2 regions of the Bradyrhizobium sp. 155 genome follow, and region 2 is predicted to be linked to the other one. Evidence: riboswitches for the same ligand, from Rfam matches in the RefSeq annotation. Region 2 holds a riboswitch; the other holds the start of a gene.
What was found. Region 2 has a riboswitch for cobalamin ahead of IVA93_RS24340 (energy-coupling factor ABC transporter permease). Riboswitches for the same ligand answer to the same signal wherever they lie in the genome.
Positions count from the first base shown of each region.

Region 1 (11,159 bases), 1.7 Mb from region 2:
GGCCCGTTGGTGGCGAACCTCCATCTGCGACATCGCGCCCGGTCGCATCGCCTATCGGGGTTATCCAATCGAAGATTTGATCGGCCGGATTTCCTTTCCCGCCATGATCTGGCTGATGTTGCGCGGCGATCTGCCGACGCCAGCGCAGGAGCGGCTGCTGCAAGCTGCGCTGGTCGCGTCCGTTGACCACGGTCCGCACGCGCCCTCCATCGCAATTGCGCAGATGGCGGTGAGCTGTGGGCTGCCCCTGAATGGTGCGATGGCGTCCGCCATCAATACACTCGATGAGGTGCACGGCGGAGCAGGGGAGCAGGCGGTCGAACTCTACGAAGATGTGCTGCGGAGGCGCGATGGCCTAGAGATCGGCGAGGCCGCGGCCGCCGCAATTGACCATTTCACTGCAAGGTGCGGCAAATATCTGCCCGGCTTCGGCCACCGGTTTCATTCGGTCGACCCCCGCGCCGCACCGCTATTGGCGCTGGTGGATGACGCAAGTGCTGAGGGCAGTGTCAGCGGCGACTATGCCAAGGCCGCCCGCGCGATCGAGCGGGTGATGCAGCAGCGCAAGGGCAAACTCATCCCAATGAACATTGATGGCGCGACCGCGGTCATTTACGGCGAGCTCGGATTCGCGCCACCGCTGGCGCGCGGCGTCTTCTGCCTGTCGCGAGCGGTCGGAATCCTGGCCCACGCCTGGGAACAGACCAGGCGCAAGGATCGTAACAAGGGACCGATGCCCAAGCAGTTTGGCTACAAATATGAGGGACAGCCGCGCCGCACGCTGGGAGGCCCGTCATGATGTATCTCGACAAGCCGCCTCAGCTGGCTGAGACCCGCGTGTTCTCGTCGATGCCGCGGAATTTCGTCGCCGTGGTGTTTCCTCGAAATGGGCCGGATGCCAACCGCGGAGGCCATCGGTGGACTGTTTCATCGAGGGGCCGTCGTTCGACAAGTCCGGGGATCTCTACGTCGTCGATATCCCCTTCGGCCGCATTTTCCGGATTTCGCGCGACGGGATCTGGTCTCTGATAATCGAATATGACGGCTGGCCGATTGGTCTGAAGATCGCACCTGATGGCCGGGGGCTGGTGGCCGACTACATGAACGGCCTCATGGAGCTCGATCCGCAGCGGGATACTATCAGCCCGCTTCTGGGGCAACCGCAATTGCGAGTCCTTCAGAGGCTGCAACGACCTGCATACCGCGACTAACGGCGACATCTATTTCACCGATCAGGGGCGAACTGGAGTGCACGATCCGACCGGCTGGGTGTCCGACTGTGTCCTGCCGGCCGGCTCGATTGCCTGATTTCGAACTGGCCAAGCCCGAGCGGGCTGGTGCTCAGCGCCGACGAGGCCGTGTTGTTCGTTGCAATGACGCGCGACAACAGCAGCTGGCGCGTGCCGCTGATGCGTGACGGCGGGGCTGCGAAGGTGGGACGGTTCAGCTTGTCCTTCGGGACCAGCGGTCCTGACGGGCTGACGATGGATCAAAACGGGCGGCTCTTTGTCGCGCTCGCCTCCCTCGGCCACGTCTTCGTCATGGCGCCGAACGGCGAAACGATCGCCCGCATCAAGTCCTGCGCTGGGGCGACCTGCACGAACCTCGTATTGGAGGCGGCAAACGGCACATTGCTCATTACGGAATCCTCTACCGAATCAGTGTTGATGGCTGATTTCGTCACCTTCCTTGAACGTTCGCCAGCAGGAGCGACAGCGTGGTACCGAATCCCTTTACGCGACGGTCCACCGAATCAAGTTGCAGGAAGAAGCCCCATAGATGATTGGCTTGCCAGTTGCCGAGGCATTGGACTTGGCGACGAATGGATCGCATTTGTGTGCGGTGATCCCAAACTGGCGGCATTGTGTGGGAAGCACGAAAGAACGACTCGGCTATCGTTTGTAAGGCTGGGTCGCGCTTCGCCCGCAACGGGCCGCCGCCGACCTGGCTCCGCGCCTTCTAGCCGGGCAGGTTTCCGCTCGCGGTCCACGAGCCTTGAGAAGACCATCGTATCGCTCCGCACCATGAAGAACGATTTGATGGTTGATACCCGCCAAAAAAGTCGAAGAGGTAACCCGCTCGCAGTGGGAGTAAGCACCGCATCAGCGCCGAGGTTCTCGATTGTCCTCGGCCGCGACGCACGCGTTGGAGCGTTCGTTTTGAGAAGCAACAAGCAGCAGGATTGTCTGCCTTGAAAGTCTTTAGTGACAGGACCAGGAGCGCTTTTAAGTGTGGAGCAGAGGTCGCAGTCTGTCATAGCCTCTTGCGCGCGCGCAATCCTCCAACCCGATATCCCCTCTCCTCGTAGAAACGGCGTACCCGTTCTAAGGCCGGATAGCCATCAGGGGGCAACGCAACCTCAATCATCTGCCAGCCTCGGCGCTTCGCCTCCGAACGTACCGCCTCGAGCAGATGCCCACCGCGGTCAGAGCTTCGGAAGTCCCGAGAAATCCATAGCTCCTGAAGCACGCCGTACGCTCCAGCTGCTCTCACGGCCAGTACGGCGGAGATGGCAGCGATCCCTACAATCTGCCGGGTGGCTTGTTCCTCGATGACAAAAATGAAGCCCTCTTCGGGATCCTGAATCAGGCGCAAAGCAGTCTGCTTTGCGCCTTCAAGGCTGAACTCTGGTTCGGGACCACCTAATTCAGAAAGTAGCTTTCCGACGGCTTCTACGATCGCGTTCTCATCTCCTGGCACGCCTTTGCGCAAAGCCGTGCCCCCGTGGGGCAAGCCTTGCGCTTCAGCGCCAACACGAACACCCGTCACGTTAGTCCCTCCAGTCCCTCTTGAGGATATCCATGTTCAGAAGGATACAGAGAACGCAACTGAGAGAAACTATCAAGCTCGATAGGGAATAGGACGTCCGCACTCGCTATAACCAACAGAGGTGAGGTAAGTGCAAGCTGTTGCCGTTCTTAGAATCGACCGCGGCTTGACCCGCTGCGAACTCAGTTGGATCTCCTTCGACTAGATAGGAAATCCACGAGACGGCACATTCGCGCGTGGGCAGGCCGGCCATGCCGATCAAACATTTCGTAGGAGAGATTGCTGATCATCACTCACGAGAGTCGATTCAGTACATCTTGCAGCATGATCATCGCCGTGGCATAGGGCGCATCAGCTCGGCGCGTCCGAAGGTGAGATTCCCCACACACGTGTGCGTCACTCGTACAAAGTTGCGCGAGCCGGGACAGGTATCATACGCGTGCGCCCGACAAAATCGTCTGAACAACATCGCGAAAAGATTTTGCACGCTAATGCACTATCTTAAGCTTACCTCGAAGAATCGAAAGATAGTGGCAAGCACTGCTTGTATGGACCTTCGCTCCTCGTTTAAGGGACCTTCACGGAAGGGGAGTGGTTGCGATGGAGCATGGGCAGGCCGAACTGGTCGGAGGGAAACCTGTAATCTTCGGCCAGCGTAAGGTGCGGCCGCGAGCGTGCGTGGCCGTGGGCAAGCGGCATCTGCGCGCCTTTCTACGCGATGTGCTAGAGGATATGGGGTTTGTGATCAGCGAATGCGGGACTGCTGACGAGCTGCCGCGCGTACTCTGCACGGACTTCCCTGATCTGATCCTGCTCGGCATTGGCTCCGATCGCATCGAGCCTGGACGATTGCTCGAGATACTCGTACGCGAAGAATTTGCAGGCAGAGTGCTGGCGTTCGGCGCCCGCGAGTCGATCGTCATGACGGCAGTGCAGCAGGTCGGGGGCGAATATGGACTTGATATGCTGCCGCCGCTGAGGACGCCGTTTGCAGCCGAGACGCTGCGCGATCGGGTCGCCATGCTCTTGCCCAGAGAGCCGGCGCCCCGTCCCGCAGTCCATGTCGGAGAAGCCTTACACGCTGGCTGGCTTGAGCTCTGGTATGAGCCGAACTTTGACCCGTGTACCCTCAGCCGCCGCGGCGCCGAGGCGCTTGTGCGAATGCGGCATCCGACCTGGGGCGTTGTTCCACCAGCGTATTTCATCCCGGAGGCTCACGATCCTCATTTTAGGGACTTGTCGCAGTTCGTGATCGACCGCGCGATCAAGGATTGGAAGTATCTTCTGGAGCAGCAAACTTCGACCGATCTCTCCATCAATCTCCCGGCAGCATTCCTGATTGACCCGCAGGCGGTACGCGATCTCTGTCAGCGCATGCCGTCGCACCCCGCTTTCGGCGGCTTGACGATCGAAATCGAGAGCGAGGAAGCGATCCAGAACCTAGATCTCCTGATCGAGGTCGCGCGTGAGGTTCGCTTTCACAACATTGGCCTTGCAATCGACAATATCGGCGCCAATTGGCCGCAGCTGATGGGGCTCGAAAAATTCCCGTTCATGAAATTAAAAGTGGACCGGCAGTACGTCGCCGGTTGCGGAAATGGGCCCCTGAAGCGAACGGTGTGCCGCCATATCGTCGATCTAGCCAAAGAGTACAGTGTGCGCACCGTCGCCGCAGGCGTGGAGAGCCACGCCGACCTGATCGCTGTGACCGAACTCGGCTTCGACCTTGCGCAGGGCCATCTGTTCGGAAAGGCCATGCCGCTGAAGCAATTTGCACAGTCATCTTTCAGCCCTGTTCCACTTCGTCCAAAATAGTTGTATGAGGAGTGACTGAGCACAGCCAGGCAAAGCGTACCAGCGCTGGCCCGCGCGGCCATGCCTACTCGGCACCAGGCATGCGGCTGACTGCAATTAAATCGGTCACTTTGCAAACCCAGTATCGCTTCTCCCGGCCGAACTTCATTTCCCTCCGAAGCGATGCCGAAGGGTATTGTAGCACAAAGCCGTTTTGGCAAGCCTCCAGCGAGTCAATCCGCGGAGCTAACGTTGCAGGCGTGAGCGCGGCTTGGACAAAATCTCCGGTCAGGGCGTGTGACCGGAGGTTTGCCGACATCCGGCGTAGACGTGCGTCGGCTCGCGGCTTTTACTCGCGCCGCCGGTTTCGGGAATCGTCGAGCGTTGCTTGGCCCCGCGAAACCGACGGAAGCTCGCAGCAGTCGAGTCGCGACCGGCTATCGGAGTAGGCGCCCGAGGGCTCGCACGGCTTGATATTGAAGCGGCCCATGCTGTCGCAGATGCAACACGGTCTCAGACCCCGCACAGCACCATTGGGCAAGTTGCCCATCATTGAGCGCGCCTGTCCTTGGCACGGCATTTGAAAGGGATCGCCAATGGCATCGCTCGCCTAAGGAGTCGGAAGGCATGGCTTACAAGATCGTCGCTTCGCAATGCACCGTTTGTGGGGCATGTGAGTTCGAGTGTCCCAACGCGGCGATCAGCCTCAAGCGCGACATTTACGTTATCGATGCAAAAAAGTGTACGGAGTGCGAGGGCCATTCCGACACGCCGCAATGCGCTGTGGTCTGTCCGGTGCCTGACACCTGTGTCCCGTCTAAGACAACATAAGCAGCCCGCGTCCAGAAGGCTTCACCGCTCGATTTTGCGAACGAAGGACTAGATGTCGAGCTTGTGGAGGCCGCCGTCCGCGTGCGGCGCATCGAGGTCGATCAACATCGTTATGAGCTTAAGGCGCTGATCGACTCCGAGAAGCGCTCGAAGGGCTCTGTCAGAGGAGACCGTCAAATTTGTCTCGAATAATGACAAGGCCGCCTCGATGCTCCAGGTCGTCGCGTTGAGGCTTATCGTCGTTGGCTGACGAGCCGAGCCGAGGCGAGGTGGACGGGCGTCGAATATCCCAAGATCAGCTTGCAGGATATCTAAAGCTACGTCACTTCGAAGCCGAAGAGACGGTCTCCACGCGCGACGAGATCGATCCGGAGATCCTGAAGACGTACGAGAAGCTCGGCATCTGCTTGCCCACCTTCCCCATGCACTAGTGCATGGAGCTAGGGTGCGGCGACACTTAGGGTTCAGACTCAATTGATCCAATAAGCGACGAGAGCGGCGAGGTGGACGGCGGCCAAAAAGTTTCTGGCAAGTTTGTCGTAGCGAGTAGCAACACGCCTGAAATCCTTGAGCCGGCAGAAACAGCGCTCGATAACATTGCGCCCTTTATAGAGGCGCTTGCTGAAGCTGTGGAGGGTTACCCGGTTGGATTTGTTTGGAATGACGGGTTTCGCGCCGCGATTGACGATTTCGGCGCGAAAGCCGTCGCCATCGTAGCCTTTGTCCCCAATGAGGGAAGACATGGGCGGCGCGAGCTTCAAAAGGGCCGGCCCTGCGGCAATGTCTGCGGCTTGTCCCGGAGTGAGATGAAATGCGCAAGGTTTGCAATCAGGGTCGCTCAGCGCGTGGATTTTCGTGGTCCGCCCACCGCGCGAGCGGCCGATCGCCTGTTCACACTCCCCCCTTTTCCGCCGCTCGCCGAGCGATGCGCTTTGATCGAGGTGGAGTCGATCGACAAAGCCACTCGGTCCTTGCCGCAGCGGGCGAGCGCTTCAAAGATCGCCTGCCAATGTCCGCGCTTAGCCCAGCGATTGAACCGATTGTAGATCGTCGTGTAAGGGCCATAGTCGGACGGGCAATCGCGCCAGCGTGCGCCGCACTGGAGCATGTGAATGATACCGCTGATAATGCGTCGATCGTCTTCGCGCGCCGGGCCGGTCTGGTTCGTTGGCAGATGCGGCTCTATCTGAGCCCACTGCTTGTCGTTGAGCCAGAACAGTCCTTTGCGCATCGAAGTCCCCCGTGCCGAATCAACTTAGCACCAGGGAATCAGAACTCGCTAATTAGGTACAGACCCTAGCATTACAGTTGCTTTTTTGATTTGAAGTGGGCGCGTTGAGCGGCAGCCTGGTGAGCTCTGCGCCAGAAGGACCATGCGATGATGTGTGCGGGTTGAATCCGCTTCCGCGCAAGTCTGATAGCAATGCGGCGGATTTCCTGGATTGACCAACGGATCAGTGGTGGGGTGGTTATGTTTTGGCTTTTGCCGGGGGGCGCCGTTTCGTTTTTTTGGGCGGTGGCGGATTAGCGCGATGTCGGATCGCGGCCATCATGGCGAAGGCGAGCATCACCAAGGACACATGACGGTGCCAGCCATGCCAGGATCTGCTCTCGTTGTGATCGAGCCCGAACTCGTTTTTCGCCGTTTCAAAGCTGTCCTCGATCGCCCATCGATGGCCTTCGACCGCGACCAGCGTTTCAATGGCTGTTCCCGCTGGGCACCAGGTGGTGAAGAAGGCGAGGTCATCATCGGCAATGCGACGACGGATCAGTAGACCGCGTGTCCACAAACCGTCATTTGCACTGTTGGACTGCTCGGCCTCGAGATCCGCCAATTCGAGATAACACCAATCGTGCAGCCGCGGTCCTTTGGTTCCGGCTCCCGCCGACAGGCGCTTCCAGTCGGATGAGCGCCGCGTCCGGGCGAGGTCTGCAGCCGTACCGGCGACCGGCGGTCGCTTGCCCCAGGATCGAAACACATGAGCGCTGCTGACCCCAAGCACGTAGCCTTTGCCTGCCCGACGTAGTTGCTGTTCGATGTTGCCAACACCGTAGACGGTATCACCGGCAACCCACTTGAATGGTACAGACCCGGCTATCGCGCGTGCGATCATTCTCGTCGCAAGCTTTGGTTTGGTCGCAAAGCCGACATCGGCAGGCACATATGTGGCTTCCAGACGATCTGGATCGTCGGTCCATTCCTTCGGAAGATACAACGCGCGATCGATGAACGCATGGCCATGACGCGAAACGTAGGCAGCGAAGACGCCGATCTGGCAGTTCGTGATCTTTCCTGCCGAACCAGTGTATTGCCGCGCCACTCCGCATGACGCTTTGCCCTGTTTGAGAAAACCGGTCTCGTCGATCACGAGCACCGCATCGTCATCCGCCAAATGCTCGATGACATAGTCGTGCACGATATCGCGCAGGGCATCAGCGTCCCAGTCTCCACGACCCAGAATCGCCTGCTGCCGCCATGGGCCGGGATCGCCAGCCGCCTCCGCGCGCATCCAACCGGTCTTGCGCTGCTCATCTCCGAGCAGACCTTCCAGGAACAGACCTGCATTCGTCGCAACACGCTCTTGCGTGAACAACGGACGTATCCGTTGCTTGATCTCTCGAAGCGACGCCGCCCACAACGCAAGCGTCGCCTCAACCGACGCGGCCCGCGCCCACGACATTCGAATCATGGTTGCCCATGGATTCAGAAGCCCGCAACAAAAGCAACTGTAATGCTAGTAGGTTGACGGATCGATCCTCGTGCGCCTAATGCCAGTCGTCGTGGTCTTCGGATTCGTTTGATCCGGAGCTAAGAGGGAAGCCGGTGCAATGCCGGCGCTGCCCCCGCAACTGTAAGCGGCGAGCCGCTGTCCAACGAAGTCACTGAAGCCATGCGGCTTCGGGAAGGCCGGACAGCAGCGACGACCCGCGAGCCAGGAGACCTGCCTCGACAATATATCGTCCACGGGCGGGGTGTCCCGGTGTGCGCCAAGCAGCTGTCGCTCACGCGATATTCGCTGCATGCGTCCGCCATGGCCTTTGCCCCAATCATGGGGTCTGAGCTATGTCTTTTCTTTCGCTTCCCGTTGCCACACTGGGGACGTCACGCATCGGCCCACGACGCGAACTCAAAGTCGCGCTCGAGAGGTACTGGGCGGGAAACTCCAGCGAAGCCGAGCTCCTCGAGGCGGGGAGTGGACTTCGTGCCGCTAATTGGGCACGGCAGAAATCCCGCGGTGCGACCGTCATTCCTTCGAATGACTTCTCGTTTTACGATCATGTGCTCGATACCAGCCTAATGGTCGGCGCCATTCCCGACGTCTACGGCTGGACCGAAGGTCCTGTGTCGCTCAAGACCTACTTCACCATGGCGCGTGGCGCTCAGGACGGTGGTCACGCTCAGCATGGGCCTGGCGTAGCCGCACAGGAAATGACGAAGTGGTTCGATACCAACTACCACTACATGGTGCCGGAATTTCACCGGGATCAGATCTTTAAGTATTCCTCTCGAAAGCCGATCGAGGAATATGAGGAGGCAAAAAGCCTCGGCTACCAAACGCGCCCCGTCCTAGTTGGCCCAGTCACTTTCCTGAAGCTTGGCAAAAGCGCAAATCCCGCATTCAATCCGCTGTCGCTGCTCGATCGGCTCCTCCCAGTCTATGTCGATGTTCTCCGCGAACTATCCTCGCGCGGTGCTGAATGGGTTCAGCTGGACGAGCCATGCCTAGTGATGGACGTCGACGAAGCATCGCGGGCGGCTGTCCGCCGGGCCTATGCTCATTTCGCAAAGCTTGTGCCGGCCCTTAAAATCATGCTGGCCACATATTTCGGGGCTATCGGCGACAATCTTGAAACAACCTTGGCCTTGCCCGTTGCCGGGCTTCATGTGGATCTGGTTCGGGCACCTGACCAGTTGGACGCAATTGTCGCCACAACCCGTAGAGATCTCGTGGTCTCACTAGGCGTCGTTGATGGTCGGAACGTGTGGCGCTCCAATCTTCCGGCGCTGCTCGACCAACTTGCTCCTATGGTCCAAAAATTGGGCAGGCACCGTGTTCAGATTGCTCCTTCCTGCTCGCTGCTTCATGTTCCGATCGACATTGAGCTAGAGACCGATCTCGATCCCAATCTGAAGACATGGCTGGCGTTCTCAGTTCAGAAGATCAAGGAACTTTCGATATTGGGCAAAGCGCTGGCCGGCCATGCTGCCGAGGTGGCCGATGAACTTGCGCTTACGGAGGAGGCAGCCGTCACCCGCGAAACATCGCCCGAGATCCACAATGCGAATGTCGCCGGACGAATCGCCGCGATCGACGATAGCATGCTTCGCCGTCGCAGTGCGTTCACCCAGCGTGCCGACGTCCAGCGCGTCGCGTTCGCTTTGCCGATGTTCCCAACGACAACCATCGGATCCTTCCCGCAAACGGCCGATGTCCGGAATGCGCGCGCGGCTCATGCGCGGGGAACGTTGAATGACACGCAGTACGAGCAGCTTCTGAAAGCGGAGACAGCCCGTACCGTGAAGTGGCAGGAAGATATCGGCCTGGACGTGCTCGTACACGGTGAGTTCGAGCGCAATGACATGGTTCAATACTTTGCCGAGCAGCTGTTGGGCTTCGCTTTTACCAAGCATGGATGGGTTCAGTCTTATGGCTCGCGGTACGTTCGTCCGCCTATCCTGTTCGCAGATGTCTCCCGGCCGAAGCCCATGACCGTTGAATGGTGGCGCTATGCGCAGTCTCTGACCAAAAAACCCGTCAAGGCTATGCTGACCGGACCGGTGACCATCCTGAACTGGTCGTTTGTCCGTGACGACATCTCGCGGCGCGAGACATGCCGACAGATCGCTCTCGCGATCCGAGATGAGGTCATCGACCTTGAGGCGGCTGGAGCGACCATGATCCAGATCGACGAGGCTGCGTTGCGGGAGGGATTGCCGCTACGCAAATCGCAGTGGAAGAACTATCTAGATTGGGCGGTGGACAGCTTCCGCCTTTGCTCCTCCGTGGTCGCCGACGGAACTCAGATCCATACTCACATGTGTTATTCCGAGTTCAACGAAATCATCGATGCGATCGCAGCAATGGATGCCGACGTCATTTCAATCGAGACGTCGCGTTCTAAGATGGAATTGCTCGAGGCCTTCAAGAGCTACAAATATCCAAATGAGATCGGGCCCGGCGTCTATGACATTCATTCACCGCGCATTCCCGCAGCGGCGGAAATCAAGCAGCTGATTGTGTTGGCGCGGCAGCGAGTTTCCGATCGGCAGCTCTGGATCAATCCCGACTGCGGACTGAAAACGCGAAGGTGGGAGGAGGTGCGTCCCGCGCTCGTCAATATGGTGGCCGCCGCACGCGAGTTGCGGGCCGAGCCATGATGGGCCGGAGCGTTTCGCCAACGCGTTTGTGAACAAGATGCACGCGCTTTGGGGGCTTACGATGTCCTTGGGAGCTTTCAAAGTTCCCAGCGCCGCGGAATGCGGGCGGGCGTCGGCGGAGGCGGTCGCATACAGCCGGCGACAAGCTCGATTCTCGACCCGACGGCCGACAGCATGCCGGCGAGGTCCGATCAGGTCCTATTGCGACGTCATTAACGCTCGACGCGAAGCACAGCCCGACTTTTTCATTTATCCATCGCGTGGATGCGTCTCATCACAACAATCTATTTTACGGTCCTTACGGAACGTCATACGAAATTCAGGCCCTGGCACGCTCTTCGGGAGAGGTAATCGAGCGTTGTTGGTTTTTGGGGACGTACCAAAT
Region 1 covers NZ_CP064704.1:6,708,068-6,719,226, reverse strand. Annotated here, with positions in the region: gene IVA93_RS32190 (citryl-CoA lyase) at 1-799, shown strand, start outside; partial or broken gene IVA93_RS32185 (SMP-30/gluconolactonase/LRE family protein) at 796-1,676, shown strand; gene IVA93_RS32180 (GNAT family N-acetyltransferase) at 2,254-2,769, opposite strand; gene IVA93_RS32175 (EAL domain-containing response regulator) at 3,370-4,584, shown strand; gene IVA93_RS32170 (4Fe-4S binding protein) at 5,191-5,394, shown strand; gene IVA93_RS32165 (hypothetical protein) at 5,637-5,825, shown strand; partial or broken gene IVA93_RS32160 (IS5 family transposase) at 5,865-6,625, opposite strand; gene IVA93_RS32155 (IS701 family transposase) at 6,864-8,084, opposite strand; cobalamin riboswitch at 8,160-8,358, shown strand; gene metE (5-methyltetrahydropteroyltriglutamate--homocysteine S-methyltransferase) at 8,459-10,774, shown strand; gene IVA93_RS40830 (hypothetical protein) at 11,158-11,159, shown strand, end outside.
Region 1: it holds a riboswitch for cobalamin, as region 2 does, so the genes downstream of both, metE (5-methyltetrahydropteroyltriglutamate--homocysteine S-methyltransferase) here and IVA93_RS24340 (energy-coupling factor ABC transporter permease) in region 2, are expected to answer to the same signal.

Region 2 (11,159 bases):
CCCGGCGCGCTGCGCCCGATGCAATCGGGCGACGGGCTGGTGGTCCGCGTGCGTCCGTTCGGCGGACGGCTCGACGCGGCGCAGATCTCCGGACTGGCTCATCTCGCCGAACGCCATGGCAATGGCCTGATCGACGTGACCAGCCGGGCCAATCTCCAGATCAGGGGCGTCAACGAGACCAGCCACAGGCTGCTGCTCGATGGCCTCTCCCAACTGGCGCTGCTCGACCCGGATGCGGAGACCGAATCCCGTCGCAACATCCTCGTGACGCCGTTCTGGCGTAGCGGCGACGCGACCCAATCGCTCGCCGCCGAACTCGAGGAGGCGCTTGCCGACAGCCGGCTCGAACTTCCAACCAAGTTCGGCTTCGCCATCGATGACGGCACCTCACGCGTGCTGGCGGGCGCTTCCGCGGACGTGCGGATCGAGCGCGATCGTTCCGGCGGACTGCTGGTGCGGGCTGATGGCGACAAACTCGGCCGCTCCGTCGCCCGTGGCGAGGCCGTGAGCACCGCGCTCGCATTCGCCGGCTGGTTCGTGACCTCAGGCGGCGCGAGAGGCGGGCGAGGGCGGATGGCGGCGCATCTTGCGGCCGGTGCAATCCTGCCGGCGGAATTGCGCGGCGAGGCCGAGCCGGCGCCGATCATGGCCGCGGCGCGTCCCGGCCTCTATGCGCAAGGTGCGATGGTCGGGGTCGCCTTCGGACAGATGGCGCATGCAACGCTCAACCAGTTCGCCGGTTGCGGACATGCGCTGCGCATGACGCCGTGGCGAATGGTTTTGAGCGAAGGCAAGCGCGTGATGCCGAACGCGACCGGCCTGATCACCGAGGCCTACGACCCTGCGCTGCGCGTCATCGCCTGTAGCGGTGCGCCACGCTGTGGCGAGGCGCATGCCGATACCCGTGGCCTTGCCGCGGCCCTGGCGCCGAACATCGGCGCGGCCGCACGGCTACACGTCTCCGGCTGTGCCAAGGGCTGCGCCCATTCTGGTCCCGCCGCCATCACTCTGGTCGCGACCGGCGCAGGCTTCGATCTCGTGCGCGCCGGGTCGACGCGCGATGAGCCCATCCTGCGCGGGCTGAATCGCGACGACATCGTCAAAGATCCCTCCATCCTGATGGGAGGGCACTGATGCCGCACACGTACGAGACCGACGGCGCGGCGATCTACCGGCAGTCCTTTGCCACCATCCGGGCCGAAGCCGATCTTGCGCGCTTCACGCCGGACGAGGAGCAGGTGGTGGTGCGGATGATCCATGCCGCCGGCATGGTGGGCCTCGAAGCGCATATCCGCTTCACATCAGGCATGGCGGTCGCCGCACGCGCGGCCTTGCAGAAGGGCGCACCGATCCTGTGCGACGCGCGCATGGTCTCTGAAGGAATTACGCGGGCGCGGCTTCCCGCCGCCAACGCCGTCATCTGCACGCTGGGCGACGAGACCGTTCCCGCGCTCGCGCAGTCCATGCGCAACACCCGTTCGGCCGCGGCCCTGGAGCTGTGGCGGCCGCATCTCGACGGCGCGATCGTGGCGATCGGCAATGCGCCGACCGCGCTGTTCCATCTCCTCAACATGCTGGAGGACCGGGACTGCCCACGGCCCGCGGCAATCATCGGCTGTCCGGTCGGCTTCGTCGGCGCGGCCGAATCCAAGGCTGCGCTGATGGCCGTTTCCCCGGTGCCGGCGCTGACGGTCGAGGGCCGCCTTGGCGGTTCCGCGATCACGGTCGCCGCCGTGAACGCGCTGGCGAGCCGGAGCGAATAGCGATGGGACGCATCATCTGCTGCGGTCTCGGCCCCGGTGACCCTGATATGATGAGCGTGCGCGCCGATCGCACGGTGCGCGGCGCGAGGCATGTCGCCTATTTCCGCAAAAAGGGCCGGCCCGGCCAGGCGCGCCGCATCGTCGAGGGCATGCTGGCTGCCGACGTCACCGAATATCCGATGGAATATCCTGTTACGACCGAGATCGCCTTCGACACGCCTGAATATGTCCAGTTGCTTGCCGGCTTCTACGACGAATGGGCGGAGCGACTGGCGCGGCTGGCGCGCGCGGTCGACGTCGTCGTGCTCTGCGAGGGCGATCCTTACTTCTACGGCTCCTTCATGCATCTGCACATGCGCCTGCAGGGCCGCGTCGAGATCGAGGTGATCGCCGGCATTCCCGGCATGGTCGGCTGCTGGAATGGCGTGGGACAGCCGATTGCGCTCGGCGACGACGTGACGACGGTGCTCATGGGCACGCTCGCCGAGGACGAGCTCGAACGCCGCATGCGCGATTCCGATGCGCTCGTGATCATGAAGACTGGGCGCAATCTCGCGAAAGTGCGCCGCGCGCTCGCTGCCGCCGGACGGCTGGACGATGCGTGGCTGGTCGAGCGCGGCACCATGCCGGGCGAGCGCGTGGTGCGGCTTGCGGAGATCGACGCCGCCGACTGCCCCTATTTTGCGATCGTGCTCGTGCACGGCAAGGGCCGGCATCCGGACGCCGCCGAATGACGGGCACGCTGACCATCGCTGGCCTCGGCCCGGGCAGCGCTGCGCTGGTGACGCCCGAGGTCTCCGCCGCGCTTGCCGCCGCGACCGACATTCTGGGCTACGCGCCCTATGTCGCGCGCGTGCCAGCGCGGGCAGGGCTCACTTTGCATCCTTCCGACAATCGCGAAGAGCTGCAGCGCGCGAGCGAGGCGCTGCGGCTCGCGGCCGAAGGCGGCCAAGTCGTCATCGTGTCCTCCGGCGACCCCGGCGTCTTCGCGATGGCGTCCGCCGTGTTCGAGGCGCTCGAACAGGCGCCGCAATGGCAGGAGCTGCCGATCCGCGTGCTGCCCGGCGTCACTGCGATGCTGGCGGCTGCCGCGCGCGCCGGCGCACCGCTCGGCCATGATTTCTGCGCGATCAATCTCTCCGATAATCTCAAGCCGTGGGCGGTGATCGAGAAGCGCCTGCGGCTCGCCGCGGAAGCCGATTTTGCCATCGCGATGTACAATCCGCGCTCGGCGAGCCGGCCGGAAGGATTTGGCCGTGCGCTCGCGGTGCTGAACGAGGCCGGCTGTGGCGACCGTCTTGTGATTTTCGCGCGCGCGATCAGCGCCGCCGACGAAAAGATCGAGACCGTCAGGCTGAACGAAGCCCGGCCCGAGATGGCCGACATGCGCACGCTGGTGATCGTCGGCAACTCGCAGACACGCCGCGTCGGCCGCTGGGTCTATGCGCCGAGGCAGGCCCGATGACCGAGCCACTGCATGATCTCGGCCACGCTCTCGACCCGCAAGCGTTCCGGCAGTTGCGGCCGCGAGATCATGATCACGGGCAGGCCGAGCCTGCGGGCGGCGTCGATCTTGGCGCGCGCGCCGTCGCCGCCGGAATTGCGGGCGACGATCCGGGTGATGCCTCGCGCGCGCAGCATCTCCAGTTCGCCCTCAAGCGTAAACGGCCCACGCGACACGATGACGTCCGCGGCGAAGGGCAGCGGCGCATCGGGCGGATCGACGAATCTCAGCGTGTAGGCGTGCTGCGGCTTGGTCGCGAACGGCGCGATGTGCTGGCGGCCGATGGGGAGGAACACATTTGCCGGCACTTCAGGCAGTGCGGTGACCGCGGCGTCGACATCAGGTATTTCGATCCAGTTGTCGCCGGGCGCTTTGGTCCACGGCGCTCGCTCGAGAGCGATCAGCGGCGTGCCGGTTTCCGCACATGCCGCGACCGCATTGCGGCTCATCTCGGCGGCAAAGGGATGCGTCGCGTCGATTACATGCGTGATGTGTTCCCGACCAATGTAATCGACAAGTCCGCTTGCGCCGCCAAAACCGCCGATCCGCGTCGGCAACGGCTGACCGGCGGGCGCGCGGGTGCGGCCGCCATAGGAATACACGGCATCGACGCTGGCGCGCGCGATCTCCGCCGCGAGCAGGCTCGCGTCGGCCGTTCCGCCCAGAATGAGGGCGCGCGTCATGGCTGATCCCTGGCTGACCATCATCGGTATCGGCGAAGATGGCCTTGCCGGGCTGTCCGAGGCAAGCCGAAAGGCGCTCGATGATGCCGAAACTGTCTTTGGCGGTGAACGGCATCTTGCACTCGCCGGCATAACCGGGCGCGGCCGTCCATGGCCGGTGCCGTTCGATGCAGAAATCGTGTTGAGCTGCCGTGGTCGCCCGACGGCGGTGCTCGCCTCCGGCGATCCGTTCTGGCACGGGGCCGGCGCGAGCCTCGCCGAGAAGCTCCATGGCGACGAATGGATCGCGTATGCGGCTCCCTCGACATTCTCGCTCGTTGCTGCGCGGCTTGGCTGGCGTCTGGAATCCGTTGCCTGTCTCGGTCTCCACGCCGCGCCATTCGAGCGTCTCGTGCCACACCTGGCGCGAGGGGCACGCATCATTTGTCTCGTGCGCGACGCAAAGGCGGCAGGCGATCTCGCGAAATGGCTGACGGCGCGCGGATGGGGTGCCTCGGCATTCTGGACACTCGCTGCGCTTGGCGGGCCGCGCGAAAGGATCAACGCGCATCGCGCCGACAGCTTCGCAGGCGATCTTGCCGGAAATCTGGTCGCGGTAGCCGTTGAGGCGGCGGGCGCGCAGGGCATCCCCCACAGCTCGGGACTATCGGACGAACTCTTCGTCCATGACGGCCAAATCACCAAGCGTCCGGTCCGTGCGCTCGCGCTTTCGGCGCTGGCGCCGCGTCCCGGTGAACGGCTATGGGACATCGGTGCGGGCTCGGGCTCGATCTCGGTCGAGTGGACGCTGTGCGGGGGCACCGCGATCGCCGTCGAGGCGCGCGAGGATCGCGCAGCGAACATTCGCAGCAATGCGACGGCGTTCGGGTTGGCACATCGGATCACAGTCATCGCGGGAAAAGCGCCTGAAGCCCTTGCTACGCTGGACGGGCCTGACGCCGTGTTCATCGGCGGCGGTCTCGACATCGCGATGTTCGACGCCATCTGGCCGCGGCTCTCGCCCGGTACGCGGCTGGTCGCGCATTCAGTAACGTTGGAGACGGAAGCGTTGCTCGGTGAGCTGCACCAGCGCCACGGCGGCGAATTGATGCGGGTCGAGATTGCGCATGCCGCTTCGCTCGGCCGCTACCGGTCCTGGGAGGCCGTGCGGCCCGTGGTGCAATGGAGCGCGGTCCGATGAAGGTCGCCGGGCTCGGATTCAAGCGGGACGTCACGCTGGCCTCGCTGCGTGAGGCGCTTCTGGCGGCCGGTGGTCCCGAAGGCCTCGCAGCAGTGGCGACGGTCAGCGATAAGGCCGACGAGGAGGTGTTGAAGCAGCTCGCGCGCGAATGCGGCTTGCCGATCAAGGCGGTTGCCGCCGAAATGCTTGTTGGCATCGACACGCCGACGCAGTCAAAGCTCGTCGTGGAAAAGTTCGGGACGGGATCGGTTGCCGAGGCGGCGGCGCTCGCAGCGGCCGGACCTCGCGCGCGATTGATTGCGACGCGGGTGGTCTCGCAGGATCGCACCGCGACCGCGGCGATCGCGGAAGGAGACGGCGCATGACGGTGCATTTCATCGGGGCAGGGCCAGGCGCTCCTGACTTGCTGACGTTGCGCGGCCGCGATCTCATCGCCGCCTGTCCGGTCTGCCTCTATGCTGGCTCACTTGTGCCCGAGGGCGTCTTGGCGCATTGCCCGCCCGGGGCGCGGATCGTCAACACCGCGCCGCTGTCGCTCGATGAGATCGTCGCGGAGATCGCCGCCGCCCATGCCGATGGCAAGGACGTTGCGCGGCTGCATTCCGGTGATCTCTCGATCTGGTCGGCGATGGGCGAACAGCTCCGCCGCCTGCGCACGCTCGACATTCCCTACACGGTCACGCCCGGCGTTCCCTCTTTCTCGGCCGCCGCGGCTGCGCTGGAGGCCGAGCTGACGCTGCCCGGCCTTGCCCAGACCGTGGTGCTGACGCGCACGCCGGGCCGCGCCAGCGCGATGCCCGAAGGCGAGAAGCTTGCCGCCTTCGCCGCCACCGGCGCGGTGCTCGCCATCCATCTGTCGATTCATCTGCTCGACAAGGTCGTCGCTGAGCTGACGCCGCATTATGGCGTGGATTGCCCGGTCGCGATCGTCTGGCGTGCGAGCTGGCCCGAGCAGCGCATCATCCGCGCCACGCTCGCAACACTCGACGCTGCTGTCGGGGGCGAGATGGAGCGCACCGCGTTGATCCTGGTCGGCAAGACGCTGGGCTCGGCGGATTTTTCCGAGAGCCGTCTCTATGCTGCCGACTATGACCGCCGCTATCGGCCGGTCGGCGCCGAGCCGCGCTTTCCGGAGGTGTCGTGATGGCGGCAGGGCTCGTTATCTCCGCGCCGGCCTCCGGCGTCGGCAAGACCACACTGACGCTGGCGCTTGCCCGCGCCTGGCGCAACAGCGGATTGCGGGTGCAGTGCTTCAAGAGCGGCCCCGATTACATCGATCCCGCGTTTCATGCCGCCGCGACGGGACGCGCCTCGGTCAACGTGGACAGCTGGGCGATGGATCGCGGGACAATCTCGCATCTCGTCAGTCGTGGCATTGACGCCGATGTCGTGCTGGCCGAAGGCTCAATGGGCCTGTTCGACGGCGTTGCCGCGCGTGGCGTCTGCGGCACCGGGGCGACCGCCGACATCGCGGAGATGCTGGACTGGCCGGTGCTGCTGGTGATCGATCCCTCAGGACAGGCACAAACGGCGGCCGCGAGCGCGGCGGGCCTTCGCGACTACCGCCCCGGTGTGCGCCTTGCAGGCGTCGTGCTCAATCGCGTTGCCAGCCCGCGCCACGAAGCCCTCGTGCGGCGCGCGCTGCTGGATGCCGGCATCGCCGTATTCGGCGCGCTGCCGCGCCATGCCGAGATCAGCCTGCCGAAGCGGCATCTCGGACTGGTGCAGGCCGAGGAGCAGGCGGAAATCGGCAAGCTGATCGACGAGGCCGCGCGCTTCGTTGCCGAGCATGTCGATCTCGACGCGGTGCTGCGTTCGGCGGCCACCTGGTCGCCGCAACCTGCCGCAAGCGGCGTCCTCGAGACGCCGCCCGGTCAGCGCATTGCGCTTGCCCGTGATGCCGCGTTCTCCTTCGTTTATCCGCACATGCTGGAAGCGTGGCGAGCGGCGGGTGCGGAGATCTCGACATTCTCGCCGCTGGCCGATGAAGCCCCTGATCCGGTCGCCGATGTGTGCTGGCTGCCTGGCGGCTATCCCGAGCTGCAGGCCGGCAGGATCGCGGCCAATGCGCGCTTCCGCGGCGGATTGCGCGCCTTCGCCGAGACGCGCCCGGTGCACGGCGAATGCGGGGGCTATATGGTGCTGGGCAGCGCTTTGACCGACGCCGACGGCATCCGCCACGAGATGACGGGCCTGCTCGGCCTGGAGACGAGTTTTGCCAAGCGCCGCATGCATCTGGGCTATCGTCTGGCCGAGCTCGCCGCGCCGATGCCGGGTCATCAGGCGGGTGCACGCCTGCGTGGCCACGAATTCCACTATTCGACGATCCTCGCGCAGCCCGACACGCCACTGGCGGTCGTGCACGACGCGACAGGTGCGGTCATTGCCGAGACCGGCTCGCGGCGGGGACAAGCTACCGGCACGTTCTTCCATCTGATCGCGGAGGACCGGTGAGCGGTTTTGTCTCCTTTGTCTCCGCCGGGCCCGGCGATCCCGAGCTGCTCACGCTCAAGGGTGCAGCGCGGCTGCGCGAGGCCGACGTTGTGCTCTATGACGATCTTGCTTCAGGCGCGATCCTCGATCTGGCCCGGCCCGGCGCCAATCTCGTCGCGGTGGGAAAGCGGGCAGGGCGGGCCTCGACCAAGCAGCACCATGTCAACCGCCTGCTGGTCGACTATGCCGTGACAGGCGCGCGCGTGGTCCGGTTGAAGTCGGGCGATGCCGGCATCTTTGGCCGGCTCGAGGAGGAGCTCGAGACGCTGCGTGAAGCGGGCATCGGCTACGAGATCATTCCCGGCGTCACCTCGGCCTGTGTCGCCGCCGCGCAAGCCGGCATTCCGCTGACCCGGCGTCACACCTCGCGCCGCGTGCAGTTCGTGACCGGGGCGGACGTCACCGGCGAGCTGCCGCCAGATCTCAATTGGGCGGCGCTGGCCGATCCGGAGGCGACGACCGTGGTCTATATGGGCCGGCGGACGTTTCCGGCGTTGGTCGTCAAATTGATCGAGCACGGGCTCGCCCCAACCACGCCGGCGTTGTTTGCCGAATCGCTCGGCCGTCCCGATGAGCGGCTGGTCCGCACCACCATTTCGGAACTTGCAGAGCAGCTTGCGCGGGGCGGAGCGGCCTCCACGGCGGCCGTCATCCTGTTCGGCGCGCTGGCGGGGAATTATCCGTCATGACCGCCTCGTCCGCCCGTCGCCCCTTGACGCCCGGCTGGCGAAAGGGGCACACAGGACACGCATGGTGCTCGACGCGGCGCAAAGCGCCGGAGCATAATCGGGAATGGGGGTGGGCGGACCCAGTTGCGGCGCCCAAAACCCCAGCCGCCCCCGCGACTGTAAGCGGTGAGGGACTTCGATCAGCCACTGGGCCGCGAGGCCCGGGAAGGCCGGAGACTCCCAGTGAACCGCGAGCCAGGAGACCGGCCGTGCACGTTTTGAGGCCAAGGCCGTCGGGTGTGACGGCAAGAAGGATCTGAGCCATGCATATCGAACCCGGACTAGTCTCGGACGCCAAGCTCGTGCTGAGTTATGCAACCGGCATTGCCGTCGGCGGCGTTGCCTTGAAGCTCGCGGTTGAGACCGTGCGCGAGCAGGGCATCACGTCGTTCGCGGCGCGGACGCTCGCCACCACGGGACTTGTGTTTATCTTCTTCGAGATCCTGCCGCACTTCCCGGTCGGCGTCTCCGAAGTGCACTTCATCCTCGGCTCGACCTTGTTCCTGCTGTTTGGCGCGGCGCCTGCGGCCTTCGGCCTCGCGTTTGGCCTGCTGTTCCAGGGCATCTTCTTCGAGCCGCTCGACCTGCCGCAATATGGCATGAACGTCACCACGCTATTGGTGCCGCTGTTCGGAATCCAGGCGATCGCCACGCGGATCGTTTCGAGCAACACGGCCTATGTCGATCTGAAGTACCGCCAGGCGCTGGCGCTTTCGACGACCTATCAGGCGGGCGTCATCGCCTGGGTGGCGTTCTGGGCGATTTATGGCTCCGGCTTCGGCGCGACCAACCTCGCCAACATCGCGACCTTCGCGGCGTCCTATGCGCTGGTCATCGTGATTGAGCCGCTCGCCGATCTCGGCGTGCTGGCGCTGGCAAAGTCGCTGCGCGGCGTCACCGCGCCCGGCCTCGTCACGCCGCGTTTGCACAACGCGGCCTAGAGACAAGCGAACGGGCGGCCCCATGTGCGGCCGCCTTTCGCAGGCACGATGCTCACGCTCTCTCTGATAGGTATCGGTTGCGGCGATCCCGAGCAGCTGACGCGTGCCGCGATTACTGCCATTAACGCGGCCGATCTCGTCCTGATCCCCCGCAAGGGGACGGCCAAGTCCGACCTCGCCGATCTCAGGCGGACGATCTGCGCCGATGTGCTCACCAGCGACACGACCCGCATTGCCGAGTTCGATCTGCCCGTGCGGGACGCCGCTGAAGCGGACTATCGCAAGGGCGTGGACGATTGGCATGATGCCGTGGCCGCCGTCTGGTCGCAGACGATCGGGGATCATCTCGAAGGCGAAGGCAAGGTCGCGCTGTTGATCTGGGGCGATCCCTCGCTTTACGATTCCTCGCTGCGTATCGCGCGGCGGCTCGATCCCTTGCCGACAATCGAAGTCGTGCCCGGCATCACCTCGATCCAGGCGCTGTGTGCGGCGCATGCGTTGCCGCTCAACGACATCGGCGAGCCCTTTCTAGTTTCGACCGGACGCCGCTTGCGCGATGGCGGCTGGCCGCAAGGTGTCGATACCGTTGTGGTGATGCTCGACGGCGGCACGGCATTCGAGTCGCTTGATCCGGCGGGCCTGCACATCTGGTGGGGGGCCTATCTCGGCATGCCCGATCAGATCGTGATGTCCGGCGCGCTGGCCGAGATCGGCCCGCGCATCGTCGCCGTGCGGCAAGAGGCGCGCGAACGGCACGGCTGGATCATGGACAGTTACATCCTCAAGCGCAGGCCGTGAGGCAAGCGAGGCAGCATGCTCCCTGAATGGGTCACCCAACAATGCCCCGACATCTCCGCAGTCCACCGCGAGGCGGCGGTCGCGCGGCAGGCGCAACTGACGAAACCGACCGGCGCGCTCGGCCGGCTCGAGCAGCTCGCGATCGAGCTCGCGGGCCTGCAAGCAACCGAGCGGCCGCGCGCGGCGCGGGTGCCGATCATCATTTTCGCCGGCGATCACGGCATCGTCGCGCAGGGCGTCTCGGCCTATCCGCAGGAAGTGACCATCGCGATGCTGGCGAATTTTGCCTCCGGCGGTGCCGCGATCTCGGTGCTCGCGCGTGAGCTGGGCTCCAGCCTGGAGGTCGTCGACGCCGGCACGCTGGCGCAGGAGGAGATGGCTGGAATCGTGACCGACAAGCCGCGCAGCGGTACGCGCGATTTCAGCGTCGAAGCTGCGCTCACCCCCACGGAGCTGGCATTTGCGTTCGAAGCCGGCCGACGTGCGGTGACGCGCGCACAGGCCGGGCAGCCCGATCTTCTGATCTTCGGCGAGATGGGCATCGGCAACACCACGACATCGGCGGCGATCGCGGCCGGCTTGCTCGGCGTGAGCGCCGCGGAGATCGCGGGCAGCGGTACCGGCATCGACGCGGCCGGCCGTGTGCACAAGGCGCGGGTGATCGACGCTGCAATCGCACGCCATGACGTTGCGGGCGCTGCGCCCGAAAAGATCCTGTGCGCCGTCGGCGGTCTCGAGATCGCCGCCATCTGCGGTGCCGTTATCGCGGCTGCACAGCACCGCATCCCCGTGTTGATCGACGGCTTCATCGTGTCGGTCGCGGCGCTGGCGGCGGTGCGGCTCAACCCTTCGTGCCAGCTGTTCCTGCTGGCCTCGCACCAGTCGGCGGAGCAGGGGCATCGGCTGGTGCTGCGCGCGCTGAACGTGCAGCCGCTGATCAGCCTGGATCTCAGGCTCGGCGAAGGATCGGGCGCGGCCATCGCGCTGCCGCTGGTGCGGTCGGCCTGCGCGCTCCACAACGGCATGGCGACCTTTGCGCAGGCCAATGTGCCTGATCGTCCGGCCTGAT
Region 2 covers NZ_CP064704.1:4,987,131-4,998,289, reverse strand. Annotated here, with positions in the region: gene cobG (precorrin-3B synthase) at 1-1,134, shown strand, start outside; gene IVA93_RS24385 (precorrin-8X methylmutase) at 1,134-1,763, shown strand; gene IVA93_RS24380 (precorrin-2 C(20)-methyltransferase) at 1,766-2,497, shown strand; gene cobJ (precorrin-3B C(17)-methyltransferase) at 2,494-3,228, shown strand; gene IVA93_RS24370 (cobalt-precorrin-6A reductase) at 3,204-3,950, opposite strand; gene cbiE (precorrin-6y C5,15-methyltransferase (decarboxylating) subunit CbiE) at 3,949-5,130, shown strand; gene IVA93_RS24360 (cobalamin biosynthesis protein) at 5,127-5,495, shown strand; gene cobM (precorrin-4 C(11)-methyltransferase) at 5,492-6,274, shown strand; gene IVA93_RS24350 (cobyrinic acid a,c-diamide synthase CobB) at 6,274-7,584, shown strand; gene cobA (uroporphyrinogen-III C-methyltransferase) at 7,581-8,312, shown strand; cobalamin riboswitch at 8,358-8,577, shown strand; gene IVA93_RS24340 (energy-coupling factor ABC transporter permease) at 8,615-9,292, shown strand; gene cobF (precorrin-6A synthase (deacetylating)) at 9,341-10,090, shown strand; gene cobT (nicotinate-nucleotide--dimethylbenzimidazole phosphoribosyltransferase) at 10,106-11,158, shown strand; gene IVA93_RS24325 (histidine phosphatase family protein) at 11,159-11,159, opposite strand, start outside.